DNA from 2 places in the Alistipes sp. An116 genome. Region 1 is predicted to be linked to the other one. Evidence: riboswitches for the same ligand, from Rfam matches in the RefSeq annotation. Region 1 holds a riboswitch; the other holds the start of a gene.
The links. Region 1 has a riboswitch for cobalamin ahead of B5E60_RS10765 (TonB-dependent receptor). Riboswitches for the same ligand answer to the same signal wherever they lie in the genome.
Positions count from the first base shown of each region.

Region 2: another riboswitch for cobalamin. It lies ahead of nrdD (anaerobic ribonucleoside-triphosphate reductase); the one in region 1 lies ahead of B5E60_RS10765 (TonB-dependent receptor).

Region 1 covers NZ_NFLR01000017.1:50,839-58,230, forward strand. The annotation lists gene B5E60_RS10760 (DUF5074 domain-containing protein) at 1-519, opposite strand, end outside; gene B5E60_RS10765 (TonB-dependent receptor) at 526-2,532, opposite strand; cobalamin riboswitch at 2,572-2,769, opposite strand; partial or broken gene B5E60_RS13800 (AAA family ATPase) at 3,046-3,186, shown strand; gene B5E60_RS10775 (hypothetical protein) at 3,449-3,925, opposite strand; gene B5E60_RS10780 (tetratricopeptide repeat protein) at 4,296-6,770, shown strand; gene B5E60_RS10785 (carboxypeptidase-like regulatory domain-containing protein) at 6,771-7,392, opposite strand, start outside.
Region 2 covers NZ_NFLR01000003.1:138,349-145,740, reverse strand. The annotation lists gene B5E60_RS03055 (glycosyltransferase family 87 protein) at 1-748, shown strand, start outside; gene B5E60_RS03050 (GtrA family protein) at 877-1,245, opposite strand; gene B5E60_RS03045 (ArnT family glycosyltransferase) at 1,242-2,963, opposite strand; cobalamin riboswitch at 3,064-3,260, shown strand; gene nrdD (anaerobic ribonucleoside-triphosphate reductase) at 3,440-5,554, shown strand; gene nrdG (anaerobic ribonucleoside-triphosphate reductase activating protein) at 5,538-6,011, shown strand; gene B5E60_RS03030 (threonine/serine ThrE exporter family protein) at 6,201-6,968, shown strand; partial or broken gene B5E60_RS03025 (threonine/serine exporter family protein) at 6,965-7,392, shown strand, end outside.

The DNA.
Region 1 (7,392 bases):
GGTGATGCGCAGCGTCCGTGTATCGATCTCCACGACCTTGCCCGGACGGGCGTTGGGGTCGATCTGCACCGGTCCGGCATAGGAACTGACGTAGGCCCTGTCTCCGTCGAAGACGATGTAGCGGCAGTTGGGGATGTCCACACTGCCGATGTGTCGGGCCGTGTAGACGTCCATCACCTCGACCATGTTCGAGCAGTTCACCACGACGTACAGGCGGCCGTCGTGGATGGCGATGTCGTTGCCCACATCGCCCAGCTCCTTCACCACGTCGGGGTTGCGCTCCGGATAGATGTTGCGCAGATAGCCGCCCGTGCGGAAGTCGAAGTGGTCAACGGTGCACTTGTTGCTGCCCATGTTGCCCTCGTTGACGAGGAAGAATCCCTCGATGCGCTCCGGATTCGTCGGCAGCGCGACGAATTCCGCCTCGGAGCGGATCATCGGCAGCTCCTTCCGGCATCCGGCGAGCAGCAGGACGAAGAGTGCGACAGTTATAACGCGATATCGTTTCCGCAGATTCATAATGACTTAAAAGGTATATTGCACGATCAGCCTGAAGTTGATGCCCGGCATCGGGTAGCAGACCACCACTTCGTATTGCTGGTCGAACAGATTGTTCACTTCGAGCGTCGTTTTCAGGTCGCCGCCCCACAGCCGCCAGTTTTTCGCCACCGAGAGGTCGCTCGTGTACCACGGCAGCTGATAGTTGCAGGGGATATTGGCCTGCGACGAATAGCGTTCGCCCGTGTAGATAAAGCTGTAACTCGCCTCCCACGTGCGCCATGCGGCATTCAGCACCGCCGAACCGCTGTGCCACGGGATGTAGGGAATCTGCCCGCCGTAGAATTCGCTTCCTGAATCGGTAAAGTCCTGCGCTTGCTGGTAGGTGTAGTTCAGCCGGCCGACCATCGAGAGGGCGCGCCCCGCGGTCCACTCCGTCTGCACGGCAACATCGACGCCCCGGATCTCCACCTTGCCCAGATTGACCATCGTCCAGCGGAAGAAGTTCGACGTAGGCGTGGCCACGATCTTGTTCTCCACCTCGTTGTAGTAGACGTCGGCCTGCATTTCCAGCGCACGCAGCCACGTGCGGGAGAACTCCTTCCGGTAGGTGAAGCCCGCATTGTACTGGGTGGTGAATTCGGGGTCGAGGTTCGCATTGCCCACGAACGTGTAGTAAAGGTCGTTGAGCGTCGGCATACGGAATATGCGCTTATAGAAGGCGCGCAGGTTCAGGTCCGCCCCTCCGAACGGCCGCCACGAGATGAAGACCGCCGGAGTGAGTTTCCGTTTGTCGGGAGCCGTCTCGCCTCGGGTGCGGTCGCGAACCAGCGTGCCGAGCAGGCTCGCCTGCACCTCCACGCGGTCGAAGCGGAACGCCGTGGCCGCGGCCGCCAGCATCGTATGGCGGCGGGGATAGACGAAGTCGCGCAGGTCGGCGTCCAGCAGGTTGAACTGATAGTCGACCGAGAGGTTCGCCTCCCACCACGGGAAGATCGTGAAGCGGTTGGCGGCGGAGAGGTACGCCTCCTGCTGGTAGTAGCGGTTATTCGTGTACATCAGCGACTCGTCCTTGTTCGGGTCGGCCAGATAGTGCAGGTAGTCGTAAGCATACTTGGCATTGGCCATCAGGCTGTACCATGAGGTGAAATCCTTTTTGAAGGCTCCTTGCACGAAGAAATTGGTGTCCCACTGGCGGTCTTCGTGCGAAAACTTGTTGCGGACGACAGCACCGGGGTATCCGCGTTCCGAGTTGTAGAAATAGACTTTCGCCCGCCAGTAGCCGCGGTTCATCCGGCCGTAGAGACCACCCTCCGCCCGAACGGCGTTCACGTCGCCGTTGCGCCGCACGGCGGTCGTGTCGTAACCCTCCTGCATACGGTAGGTGAACCTGTAACGGCCCGACGAACGGAGGTATTCCGCACTGAGCGAGCCGTTCACCTGCCCGCCGAGTTTCTGCTCCCAGAGCAGCGCCGGATTGACGACGCCGAACGAACCGGTCTTGAACGAAGCTTTCAGACGGTGGCTTTTGCCCGCTTCGAACCGCGGCGTGCGCGATTGCAGGTAGATGGAACCCGAGGAGCCGAAGTCCTTGGCGGGCTGGAACACGGCGCTTTTCTGCCCATTGTAGAGCGTCACCGACTCCATGTTGTCGAGCGAGAAGCGCCCCAAATCGACCGTGCCGTTCTGAGCGTTGCCCAGTTCGATACCGTCGTAGAAGACCCCGACGTGGTTGGTGCCCATGCTGCGGATGTTCACCGTTTTCAAACCGCCGACGCCTCCGTAGTCCTTGATCTGGATGCCCGAGAAGTAACGCAGCGCGTCGGCTACGTTGTGCGAATTGAGCCGCTGGAGGCGTTCGCCCGAGAGCTCCTGCACGGGAATCACTTCCCTGCGGACAACATGGCCCGTCACAACGACTTCCTGTACATGTTGAAGGCTATCCAAACGCCCTTGCGCATGTGCGCCGCCCGGAATACCTCCCCCTGCAAAAATCAGGAAGGATAACAAGAATCTAAAATACCTGCCAAACATTTATATAACATATCCAACCGACCGATCCACGAGTACGGTTAAATCCATAAAACATTGGCAGGTCTTCTGACTGACTCCTCATCCGAAACCTTCCCGGTAAAAAACCAGTGGTACAGATTTTTCGGATGATTGAAGGAGCTTCACAGCAGCGGGTCTGTCCGGGATTCCCACCCGGTTCCCTTTTAATCCCATGACTCGGAAAGAGCCATATCCGGAACCAATCGGCTGCAAAGATAATATTTTTTTCAGCATTCAAAATTTCTGCAACTGCGAATTTTATGCAAGTTTCCAATTATCACAACCCGTAAATATCTGATATCTCATTTAAATACAGATATTTATCCATCGCAATCCATATCCCGTATTCAGTTTTGTAACCTTCCGCCATCATAGGCTCCGACACACGGAAGAAGCGCAATTCGCCCGGAGTGCAATTCTTCAAAAACAGGAATTAAATAGGCTCAAAAAAGCGAAATTAATTTGTCGTTACACTGTAAAAAAGAGAAACTGATTATGAAATACCGGAAGAGAATAGCGGATGAGCAGCTGAAACTGCGTTTAGAGGCATTTGGGGCAATCCAGATAAAAGGTCCTAAATGGTGCGGGAAAACAACTACTGCAGAGATGCAGGCCCGGAGTGTAATCAAGTTACAAGTTTACCGGGACAAATCTTATATGAATTGTCCCGGTTTTGTGTGGCAACAAATGGTCTTCGCAGAGATAATTTCGAATGAAACCGGCGAAAATCCACCGGCTGTCGGAAATTCGGTGTTGGCACATGGGGCACCCTGTAAAAAGCGACGACTTCGGAGGAGTTTTCAACCGATTTTCGGTGGTTGAGGATGCAAAATCTCGGTCATTCAGAACCGGGCTTAGTCCCGTTTTTTCTCGTGGAAAGTCCGGCTCAAGCGACGGTTTATTGCGGGAAACAACGTACCGGTTTGCGTCCCAGTTCCAGCCCGCAGAGGACATCGAGCGAGCTGGGACGGCCGTCCGTGCGGAGGGCGTAGACGCTCTCCTCGGCCATCGAAGCGATGATGTAGTTGCGGGTTTGCGCCGTCTGCCAACCGGTTCGGCGGGCGTTGCGGACGACAAAGATCAGGATGCGCTGCTCGACCAGCGCCTCTTCGACGACGGGCGGATAGCGGCGGTAGAGGGCGCGCCCCAGGGCCCAGATCACCGGGTGACGGGCTTGCAGCAGAAGTTCAAAAACGGATTTTTCGAGCGGCGACTGGAACCCACTGATTACAATGCGGTCGGTAGCGCAACACGCCTCGGCCCAGCGCAAGGCCTGCTCCTCGACGGCCGGTGAGACGACACGCGAGGCGAAGAAGGCGACCTTCCGGCGGTCGAGCAAGGTAGGGTTTCCGGTGTAATCGCAATCGAAAGCCATAAAAAAACGTGGGTTGCCGCATTGACTTACCTCACGCTCAGGCCTTCGCTGCCCCACATTGAAACAAGTAACACAGACAGCCCACGCGAAACGTGTATCATGCACATAACAAGCCAAAGGCTTGCGGGCACAATACATGCGTCCACGAGGCGTCCAGCTACATTTCTTTCAATGTGTCAAGTTTGCGAAGTTTGAGCGTGAAAGAAAACGTAACGAAACGTTCGTATAAAATGTCCGGCTCCGCGGATCGGCACGGAACCGTCTACAAATGTAGAAAAATATTTTGAACCGGACTCAACCCGACGCCTCAAAATCAACGGTTCTGAGAAGGAATCGTTATCTTTGTAGAACAACCCAAACGATTCCCTCCATGAAGCATCTCGTCATCCTCGGCCTCTCGTGTCTGCTTTTCACCGGAACAATCCGGGCGCAGGTGGTCCAAAAGGGCAATGTCCGCATCTACAACTCCCACAAGACGCCGTTGGCCGGCGTGCAGCTGCTGGTGGCGGGCGCCCCCGCGACGGACTCCGACGGAGAGGGCCATTTCTGTCTGGATTTCATCCACGCCCAACCGGGCACGGCGATCAGCTCCCCGTTCGTATACAAAAAGGGGTACGAGCTCGTGAACGAAGAGCTCCTCAACGGTTGGATTCTGACGGAGAAGCGCCCGATGGAGATCGTCATGGCCCCCGAGGGAACCATCGAGGAGCAGAAAAACCGCTACTACGCCATTGCCGTCGAGCATTTCACCAGGCTCCGCAACCAGACCATCGACAGCATCAACCGGCTCTATACCCACCGGGAGATGAGCCAGGAGGAACGGGCGCAACGGTTGCGAAAACTGGCCGAGGAGAACCGGGCCTATCTGAAAACGCTGGATGAATATGCCGGAAAGTTTGCCCGCATCAATCCCGACGACATCGACGAGATGGAGAGGCAGGTGCTGGAACTGGTCGACAGCGGCCGTCTGGATGAGGCCATCGAACTGTACCGCAACTCCGGACTGATTGAACAGGCCGGCCAAAAACTACAGCAGCGCGCCGAGGCCGACGAGGACATAACGGCTCTCGTCGAACGGATGTACCGCTACGCCGATCTGTGCACCCTGACCGGCGGAGCGGAGAATGAACGGAAATCGTACGACGTCTACCAATGGATCGCCCGAATCCTGCCCGACCGATTCCCCTATGTGCTGAACTACACCCTGCGCAAGATCAACCGTTTCGAGGAGGATCTGGACGAGTGGATCGACCGCTGTCAGCAGCTGGCATACGACGAGAAGTCGCTGCTGCTGGTTCTCTCCCTCCGGATGACGGTGACGCGCAACCTCCGGCACGACTACACCCAGGCGCTGGAGTACGGCATTCAGGCGCTGCAGATCCTGCAGCAGGCCCACCGTGCGATGCCGTCGGGCGATTATCTGGCCATCGACCACCTGACCTCGTTCAATCTGGCGCAAACATACGAGGCCATGCACCAGTGGGACGATGCCGAGGAGATCTATCTGGATGAGATCCGCGAGCTGCAGGATGAGATTGCGCAATCCGACAATCCGGTCTTCGTCCGAGTTCAGAAAGGCGCGCTGGTCAACACCTACACGGCCCTGATGGATCTGTATGCGGACAGGGAGGAGGTCCAAAAGGCGGAACAGATCTTTGCGGAGGTTCGGGACTTTATCGCGCAACACATGCCGGATGACGAGCAGACGGCGCTGGCGTTGAATCAGGAGCATCTGGACATGATGCTGAAGCTGGCCATGAAGGCCGGAGACCAGCAAAAGGCCTATGCCGTCGCCAAGCAGGCGTGGGTGAATGCGGAGGAGAGGTTCCGGAAAAATCCCCACGCCACGGCTGCCGAATATCTGGGGCGGTACAAGATCTATCTCACCCTGTGCATCACGGCCGACAACGACGCCTTCCTGGAAGAGGCGGCCCGTTTCCGGGATCGAATCGAGCAGGAGTTTGCCGGGTTGTCGACCGAACCGCGAATCCAGGCGCTGGTCGATCTGGAGACCATCTACGCCACCTTCTACGCGCAGAAAGGGAATCTCGCCGAGGCCCGGCCGCACATCCTGAAGGCCAACGATTATGCCGAAGAGCTGAATCGGATCAACGCCTCGGGGAATGCCGAGACCATTCTTCTGGTGCGTGCCAAATACATCGACGATCTGCTGACGTTGTCCAAAACGCAGGAGGCGGCCCAGGCCGCACTCGATCTGGAAACGCTCTATGCCATGCAGGCGCTCTGGGGGTACGAATCGCTGGCCGTAGAGAACAGCATCGGCACCGCGCTGATCACCGGCGGCCTCTACGATCTGGGGTTGAAATATCTGGAGCACGTGAAGGAGGCCCGCGAGGCCGAGCTGAAACGGTACCCCGACAACTCGGAACTGAAATCCAGCCTGAGCACGACCTACAACAACCTCGCTTTGGGATACGGCAAGCTGAAAAAATATCCGCAGGCCCTCCGCGAACAGAAGAAGGCCTACGAACTGATGAAGGCGCTCTACCCGCTCAACAAGGTGTCCATGGGCACCAACTACATGCTCATGACCCTGAATACCAGCATCTGCTACTACCGGACCGGCGACAACGAGCAGGCGCTCGGATATGCCACGGAGGCGCTGGTCGTCGCCGAGGAAATGAAGCGCCTCACCCCCCTCTTCGCCACCTATCCCATCCTGATCAAACTGGCCAAGGGAGAGCTGCTGAACAAGCTCTCGCTGCCGGGAGGCCGGGAGATGCAGGCCGAGGGGCTGAATTACCGGCCGGGGAGCCTGCCCAACGACACGCTCCTGCGGTTCAGCATCGAGGAGTACCACCGGAACGGCTATTACAACCAATAATCAGCGGCGGTGCAAAATAATCTTCCAGGGGACCTTGTCGGATACGGGGCCGGTAAAGTCCCATAACTCGTACCCCTCCTTGAAGGCCTGTACGCGTTGCTGGGGACGCTGCCGGTCGGAGGGGATCCGCAGGCGGAAGTTTCCCGTTTCGTCCGAAACCGTCCGCAAGTCGAATACCTGCAGGGTGACCCCCGCCAACGGACGGTTGTTCTCGTCCTTGACCGTTCCATAGAGCAGCGAAAGGCTTGCGTCGCGACGGATGGGGATCACCAGTCGCTTCTCCAGATCGAGCAGCGTGTCGACCGGTTCGTAACCCCGGGAGGAGACCGCAATCTGCACCGGCCGACCGACATGCCGCGCATGGATCTCCTTGAAGATGACCTCGTCCGTCAACCGCTCCAAATGTTTCGTCTCGCTTTTATCCGCGTAGATCAGCGTGATGTCGGCTCCCTGAAACGGCAGCTGCGACGGCGTTCGGTCATCCAGGCAGATCGTCACGGTGACGGGAACGAAGCAGAGCACGACCATGATGACCAGAAAGGCAACAACGGCCGGAGCCAGTACATGGGAGAAGGCGAATTTCAGCCGTTCGGCCATCCTCTCCCGCTTGCGGGGAGCCCGG
Region 2 (7,392 bases), on a different contig from region 1:
CATGTTCCTCTTTGCCTACTCGCTGCTCGAACGCGACAAGGGGTTCTGGGCCGTCCTGCTGATGATGATCTCCGGTTTCACGAAGGTCTACGGCATCTTCCAGTTCGGACTGCTGCTCTGTTACCCCCACTTCTGGCGCAACGTCGGCTATGCCCTCGGCATCGGGGTCGTGCTGTTGGTCGCCCCGGCCGTCAACATGCCTTTCGGGGAGCTCCCCGCCTACTACGGCAAGTGGGTCGCCGCCCTGACCGAACACAAGAGCACCCGCACGTGGATGAATCTCTTCTACCTGCGTCCCTTCGGACTGCTGCGCTACCAGATGGCCGTGCAGATCGGCGTGCTGGCCGCCCTGGCCGTCGGGCTGGTGGCCAACTACCGCAAGTGGAGGCAGCCCTTCTTCCGGCTGGCGGCGCTGGCCGTACTGATGGGTTACGTCATCCTCTTCAGCAACTCGAGCGAGGGCCACACCTACGTCATCACGCTGATCGCCTATCAGTTCTGGTACTGGAGCATGAAGCGCGGCGGCGCCCTGAACCTGCTCGACCGCATCGTCTACTGGGCCACGTTCGTCGTCGTGGTGGTCATGCCCGTCGACGTGATCTGCCCGCTACCGGTCATGGAGTTCTTCTACGGCTGGCAGCTGAATCTCTGGCTGCTGCTCTACCTTTGGCTCCGGATCTGCTGGACGGCCTTCATCCGCACCCCCGAGTCGCTCTCGGAGGAGTGCCGTCTGGTCGGCCTCCGATAGAGGTTCCGAATTCCCCGACGTACGATAAACCTGAAAAAGCCTCGGAGATGTTCCGGGGCTTTTTTTGGTACAGGGGGGGCGGTCGGAATCGGACCGGGTGCCAGGCCGACGGCCAGATGGCCCAGCCGTCAGAAGGTGAAGAAGTAGTTCATGAAGAAGTTCCAGAAGGTCACCACACCGATGGCGAAGAGCTTGGCCAGATAGAAGTTCAGCTTGAAACGCCCGTGCAACAGATAGATCGTGGCGTTGTTAATCGCCAGACCGACGAGCGAAATACCCAGAAAACGCAGATACTGCCCCGCAATGTCGGGATTCTCGTTGTGGAAGGTCCAGACCCGGTTGAGAATGTAGTTCGTGGTGGCGGCGCAGAGAAAACCCGCCGAATTGGCCACATACTTGTTCAGCCGCAGCCACTCCTTGCAGACGTAGGTGATTCCGAAATCGACGAATACGCCGGAGCCGCCGACTACACAGAATTTCAGAAACTGTTCGATCATAGTCGTTTGTTCAACCCGTCGACGCGCGTCGAAACGGGTTTGCCGTTAAACCAATTCGTATAGCCCGTCCGGCAGAGGGCGAAGCCCACGTCGAACTGCTCGCCGGCCAACTGTTCCGGGACCGTGAAGCGCACGGGGAGCGTCAGCGTCGCTCCGGCGCCGAGCGTGAAGCGCGCCCCGGTCGGGAACTCCTCGACCCGGAAGCGGCCGTGCTTCCAGAGAATATGGAGTCCGATCGGACCCTCGCCGACGCGAATCTCATAACGATAGGGGTTCATGATGCGCAGTTCGAGGTCGAGCACCTCGCCCGGAGCAACCCGTTCGGGGAGTCCGCTGAAAGCGATGTCGACCCGCCGCACGGGATGGAACGAGCGGTCGACGAACCACGAGAAGGTGCGGCCGTTGGCCAACTGGATGGTCTGCACACCGGGGAGCGTGTCGGCCTGCCGTGGACACTCGACCAACACTTCGCGTCCCGCAAAGCGCGTATCGTCGTCACGAAACTGCCACTGATGGGTCCGGTAGCGGATATTGGGCTGACAATAGGCCTCGCCGCCGGTGTAGAAGCCATACTTGGCCGCAATGGCGTAGCCGTCGCAGAAGATCACGGGACGGCCGTGCGCCTCGCGGGCAATGGCGCCGTAGCTTTCGGGGTTGTGGAAGACCTCGAAGCGCAGATCGGTCGGGTTGAAGATCATCACCAGCCGCACGACGACGACCAGCACCAGCGTGACGCCGCCGGCCCGCATGACGTAGCGACGCGTGCGCGGGTGGCGACGCGCATAGTCGAACAGCAGCCACAGGAGCCCGAACGTCGAGACGATGACCCACTGCGGCTGGACGTATCCGCGCAGCGACGAGAGCAGGAAGAAGCCGATGAAACCCACGGGCAGCAGCCGCAGCAGACGTTCGAAGGGCGTCCGACAGCGGGTCTTGCGCCAGGCCTGGACCCAGAGCGGCACGAAGAAGGGGTTGAAGACCACGAGCATGTTGACGAGGAAATCCGTCACGTAGCTCACGCGGAAGACGGCATTGCGGCCCGAGAGGTGGTAGGCGAACGAAGCCCAGTCGTGGTGATATTGCCACAGCAGATGCGGCACGAGCAGCAGCAGGGCCACGGCACCGGCCAGATAGAGTCCCGGACGGAGGAAGAGCCGGCGGGGCGTCACCGCCAGGGCGAAGAGGACGACCAGCGCCCCGTGGTACTTGCTGTAGGCCATCAGCGCCATCGTCACCCCCAGCCACAGCCAGGCGCCGCGCCGCTCCTCGGTGAAGCGGCGGAAGGCCCCGAGGAAGAGCGCCGTCGTGAAGAGCAGCGGACCGTCGGGCACGGCAATAAAGCCGTAGAGCTGCAGCATGAGCGTCGAGGCGGCGACCATGCAGTACAATGCGGCGTCACGGCGCGAGGCATCCGCCGGGCGGATCAGCCGCCACAGCACCCAAAGATAGAGCGGCTGCAGCAGCGTGAAGAAGAGGCGCACGCCCAGTTCACCACCGGCGAGGTGTTCGCCCAGCCAGACCAGCAGTGCCGTCATGGGCGGGTGGTCGAAATAGCCCCACGCCAGGTGTTCGGCGAACATGTGGTAGTAGGCCTCGTCGTTGGCCAGCTGGGAGAACCCCGCCTGCAGGAGGTTGCACACCCACCAGACGCCGAGCCAGAAGAGGACCAGCGTGTCGGGTCCCCACGCGGCATATCCCGTTTTGAGCGATGCTTTCATACCGCGGCAAAGGTAGGAATTTTTCTCGGGATTGCGTCGATGTTGATACATTGTTCATTAAAAAAAGCCTCCGGCGTTTGCAAACCCCGCAACAATTCCTATCTTTGTTCCCGAGCAAGGTTCCCAGCCGGCGGCTGCCGGCCCGGGATCAAAAGGGAACTCCTGTGCAAATCAGGGACTATGCCCGTAGCTGTAAGCTCCGCAAAAGGCTGTACACTCTTTGCCACTGTTCCGGCAGGAACGGGAAGGCGTGCGGCGGGAGCGAGTCAGAAGACCTGCCTTGCCGGACAGGCCGTAGTCCTCGGGACGTGGGACGACGCCGCAACATTTTTTTACACTTTATATAATACATACGACTCCGGATGCCGACAAGGCGGCTGCCGCGCATCGTTTTCGGGCCGTTTGGTCCGCAACGTGCCCGGGGCGTCGACCGTCGGCCGGAAGCGATGGCACAACCTTTTAACTACGGAACCAGTATGGGCATTTCGGAACTCTGCATTGTCAAGCGCGACGGGAAACGCGAGGCGTTCTCCGTCGAGAAGATCAAACGGGCCGTCAGCAAGGCCTTTCTCTCGGTGGGCGGGTATGCTACGGACGACGACCTCACGTCGGTATTGAGCCGCGTGCACGTCGCCGACGGTATGTCCGTCGAGGAGATTCAGAACCAGGTCGAGGTGGCCCTGATGGCCGAGCGCTACTTCGCCGTGGCCAAGAGCTACATGCTCTACCGCCAGCGCCACACCGAAGACCGCGAGGAGCGCGAAAAGCTCCGCTTCCTGACCGACTACTGCGCCGCCTCGAACCCCGCCACGGGGTCGAAATTCGACGCCAACGCCAACGTCGAGAACAAAAACATCGCCACGCTGATCGGCGAGCTGCCCAAGCAGAACTTCATCCGCCTGAACCGCCGCCTGCTCACCGACCGCATCCGTGAAATGTACGGCCGGGAGCTGGCCGACAAGTACCTCCACCTGCTGAACAACCACTTCATCTACAAGAACGACGAGACGTCGATGGCCAACTACTGCGCCTCGATCACGATGTATCCGTGGCTGCTCGGCGGCACGATCTCCATCGGCGGCAACTCGACGCGCCCGACCAACCTCAAGTCGTTCTGCGGCGGATTCGTCAACATGGTCTTCATCGTCTCGTCGATGCTGTCGGGGGCCTGCGCCACCCCCGAGTTCCTCATGTACATGAACTACTTCATCGAGCAGGAGTACGGCGAGGACTACTACACGCGGGCCGACGAGGTGGTCGACCTCTCGCGCAAGCACCGCACGCTGGACAAGGTCATCACCGACTGCTTCGAGCAGATCGTCTACTCGATCAACCAGCCCACCGGGGCGCGCAACTTCCAGGCCGTCTTCTGGAACATCGCCTACTACGACCGCTGCTACTTCGAGTCGCTGTTCGGCGAATTCCGCTTCCCGGACGGATCGGCACCCCACTGGGAGTCGCTCTCGTGGCTGCAGAAGCGCTTCATGCGGTGGTTCAACCGCGAGCGTACGAAGGCCGTGCTGACCTTCCCGGTCGAGACGATGGCCCTGCTCTCGAAGGAGGGAGACGTGATGGACCGCGAATGGGGCGACTTCACGGCGCAGATGTATGCCGAGGGACACTCGTTCTTCACCTACCTGAGCGACAACGCCGATTCGCTCTCGTCGTGCTGCCGCCTGCGCAACGAAATCCAGGACAACGGCTTCAGCTACACGCTCGGCGCCGGGGGCGTCTCGACCGGCTCGAAGAGCGTGCTGACCGTCAACCTCAACCGCTGCATCCAGTACGCCGCGCGCAACGGCATGCACTACCTGAAGTTCCTCGAAGAGGTGGTCGACCTGGTGCACAAGGTCCAGACGGCCTACAACGAAAACCTCAAGACGCTGCAGGCAAAGGGGATGCTGCCGCTGTTCGACGCCGGCTACATCAACCTCTCGCGGCAGTATCTGACCGTCGGCGTCAACGGACTGGTCGAGGCGGCCGAGTTCCTCGGGCTGGAGATCTCGGACAACGACCGCTACGCCTCGTTCGTCGAGGAGGTGCTGGGGCTCATCGAGCGCTGCAACCGCAAGTACCGCACGAAGGAGCTGATGTTCAACTGCGAGATGATCCCGGCCGAGAACGTCGGCGTGAAGCACGCCAAGTGGGATCGCGAGGACGGATACGCCGTGCCGCGCGACTGCTACAACTCGTACTTCTACGTCGTGGAGGATCCGTCGCTGAACATCGTCGACAAGTTCCGCCTCCACGGTCACCGCTACATCGACCACCTGACCGGCGGTTCGGCCCTGCACCTCAATCTGGAGGACCACCTCTCGCAGGAGCAGTACCGGCAGCTGTTGCGCGTGGCGGCACGCGAGGGGTGCAACTACTTCACGTTCAACATCCCGAACACGGTCTGCAACCACTGCGGACACATCGACAAGCGCTACCTGCACGCGTGCCCCGAGTGCCACTCGACCGATCTGGACTACCTCACGCGCGTGATCGGCTACATGAAACGCGTCTCGAACTTCTCGGCGGCCCGCCAGCAGGAGGCCTCGCGCCGCTTCTACGCCCACAAACCGCAGACCGATGCTCCGCTATCATAACTTCGACATCGTCTTCGCGGAGATCCCCGACGAGACGACGCTGGCCGTCAACCTCACCGGCTGCCCGAACCGCTGCCCGGGATGCCACAGCCCCCACCTGCAGCGCGATGCGGGGCGACAGCTCGACGAGCGGGAGCTCGCGGCGCTGCTCGACCGCTACGGACACTCGGTCACCTGCCTCTGCTTCATGGGCGGCGATGCCGCACCGCTCGAGGTGGCCCGGCTGGCCGCGTGGGTGTGCTGCACGTGGCCCGCGCTGCGCGTGGGCTGGTACTCGGGGCGGCCGCAGCTGCCCGAGGGATTCATCCCCGAGGCGTTCGACTACGTGAAGCTCGGACCCTGGATCGAGGCCCGCGGCCCGCTGACCGCACCCACCACCAACCAGCGTCTCTACCGCGTCGATCGCTGCGGACGGATGACCGACATCACCGCGCGATTCCGACGACACACCGCCTGACGTTCCCGGGAGCCGGAGAAACCTTACGAGATTAGATGAGTAACCCCGCGTGTCGTCTGCCATACGACCCCTTCCGGCTCCCGAAGAACGCTCCGACCGCCGCCCTCCCCCTGCCAACGGGAAGAGGCGGCATTTTTTTTCGCAACAAACGAACAGAATTATCTGAAAAAGATTATTTTTGCGATTATCATGAAAACCAGGCACGAACTGACCGAAATCCTCGACTTTATCGCCGAATATGCGACCTATCTGCTCGGGTCGGGAGTCCACACCTCCCGCGCCATCCGCAACTCACAGCGCATCGGCCGTTCGTTGGGGGTCGACGTCCAGTTGTCGAGCTTCCAACGCAGCACGATCCTCACGGTGCGCGACGACGAGTCGGGCGAGGCCATCACCCGCGTGGTGCGCATTCCCTCGCTGCCGATCAGCTTCGAACGCAACTCCGACCTGAGCGCCCTGAGCTGGGACGCCCTCGACGAACGGCTGCCACTGGACGAGATCCGCCGCCGCTACGACGAACTGACCGCCAAACCGTTGATCGACCCGATCTTCGTGCTGCTGACCGTGGGGCTGGCCAACGCCTCGTTCTGCCGCCTGTTCGGCGGCGACTGGACGGCCATGGCCATCGTCTTCACCTCGACGCTGGTCGGCTATGCCGCCAAACAGCGCATGCAGGCCCACGGCGTCAACCACTTCCTGATCTTCATCGTCGCGGCATTCATGGCCTCGCTCTGCGCTTCGTCAGCCCTGCGATTCGACTGCACGGCCGAAACGGCCCTCGCCACAAGCGTGCTGTTCCTCGTTCCCGGCGTCCCCCTGATCAACGGCGTGATCGACATCGTCGAAGGGCACATCCTCATCGGATGCAGCCGCCTGATCAACGCCCTGTTGCTCATCATCTGCATCGCCATCGGTCTGGCAGCGACGCTCCTCATGGTTAAAGACAGCCTGCTATGATCGCCGTGGACATCCTGCTCGACGGGCTCTTCGCAGCCGTGGCCGCCATCGGATTCGGCGCCATCTCCGATCCGCCGATGCGCGCCTTCCCGCGCATTGCCCTGCTGGCCGCCGTGGGCCACGCCCTGCGCTACTGTCTGATGAACTATGCCGATATCGACATCGCCTCGGCCTCGCTCTGTGCCGCGATGGTCATCGGATTCGGAAGCCTCTGGCTCGGACGCGGCGTCCGCTGCCCGATGACGGTCCTCTACATCCCGGCGCTGCTGCCCATGGTCCCGGGCATCTACGCCTACAAAACCGTCTTTTCGCTGATCATGTTCCTGCAGTCGCTCAACGACCCGGGACAGAGCATGCAATACATGCAGCTTTTCTTTCTGAACGCCACGGTCTCGCTGAGCGTCATCGCCCTGCTGGCCGCCGG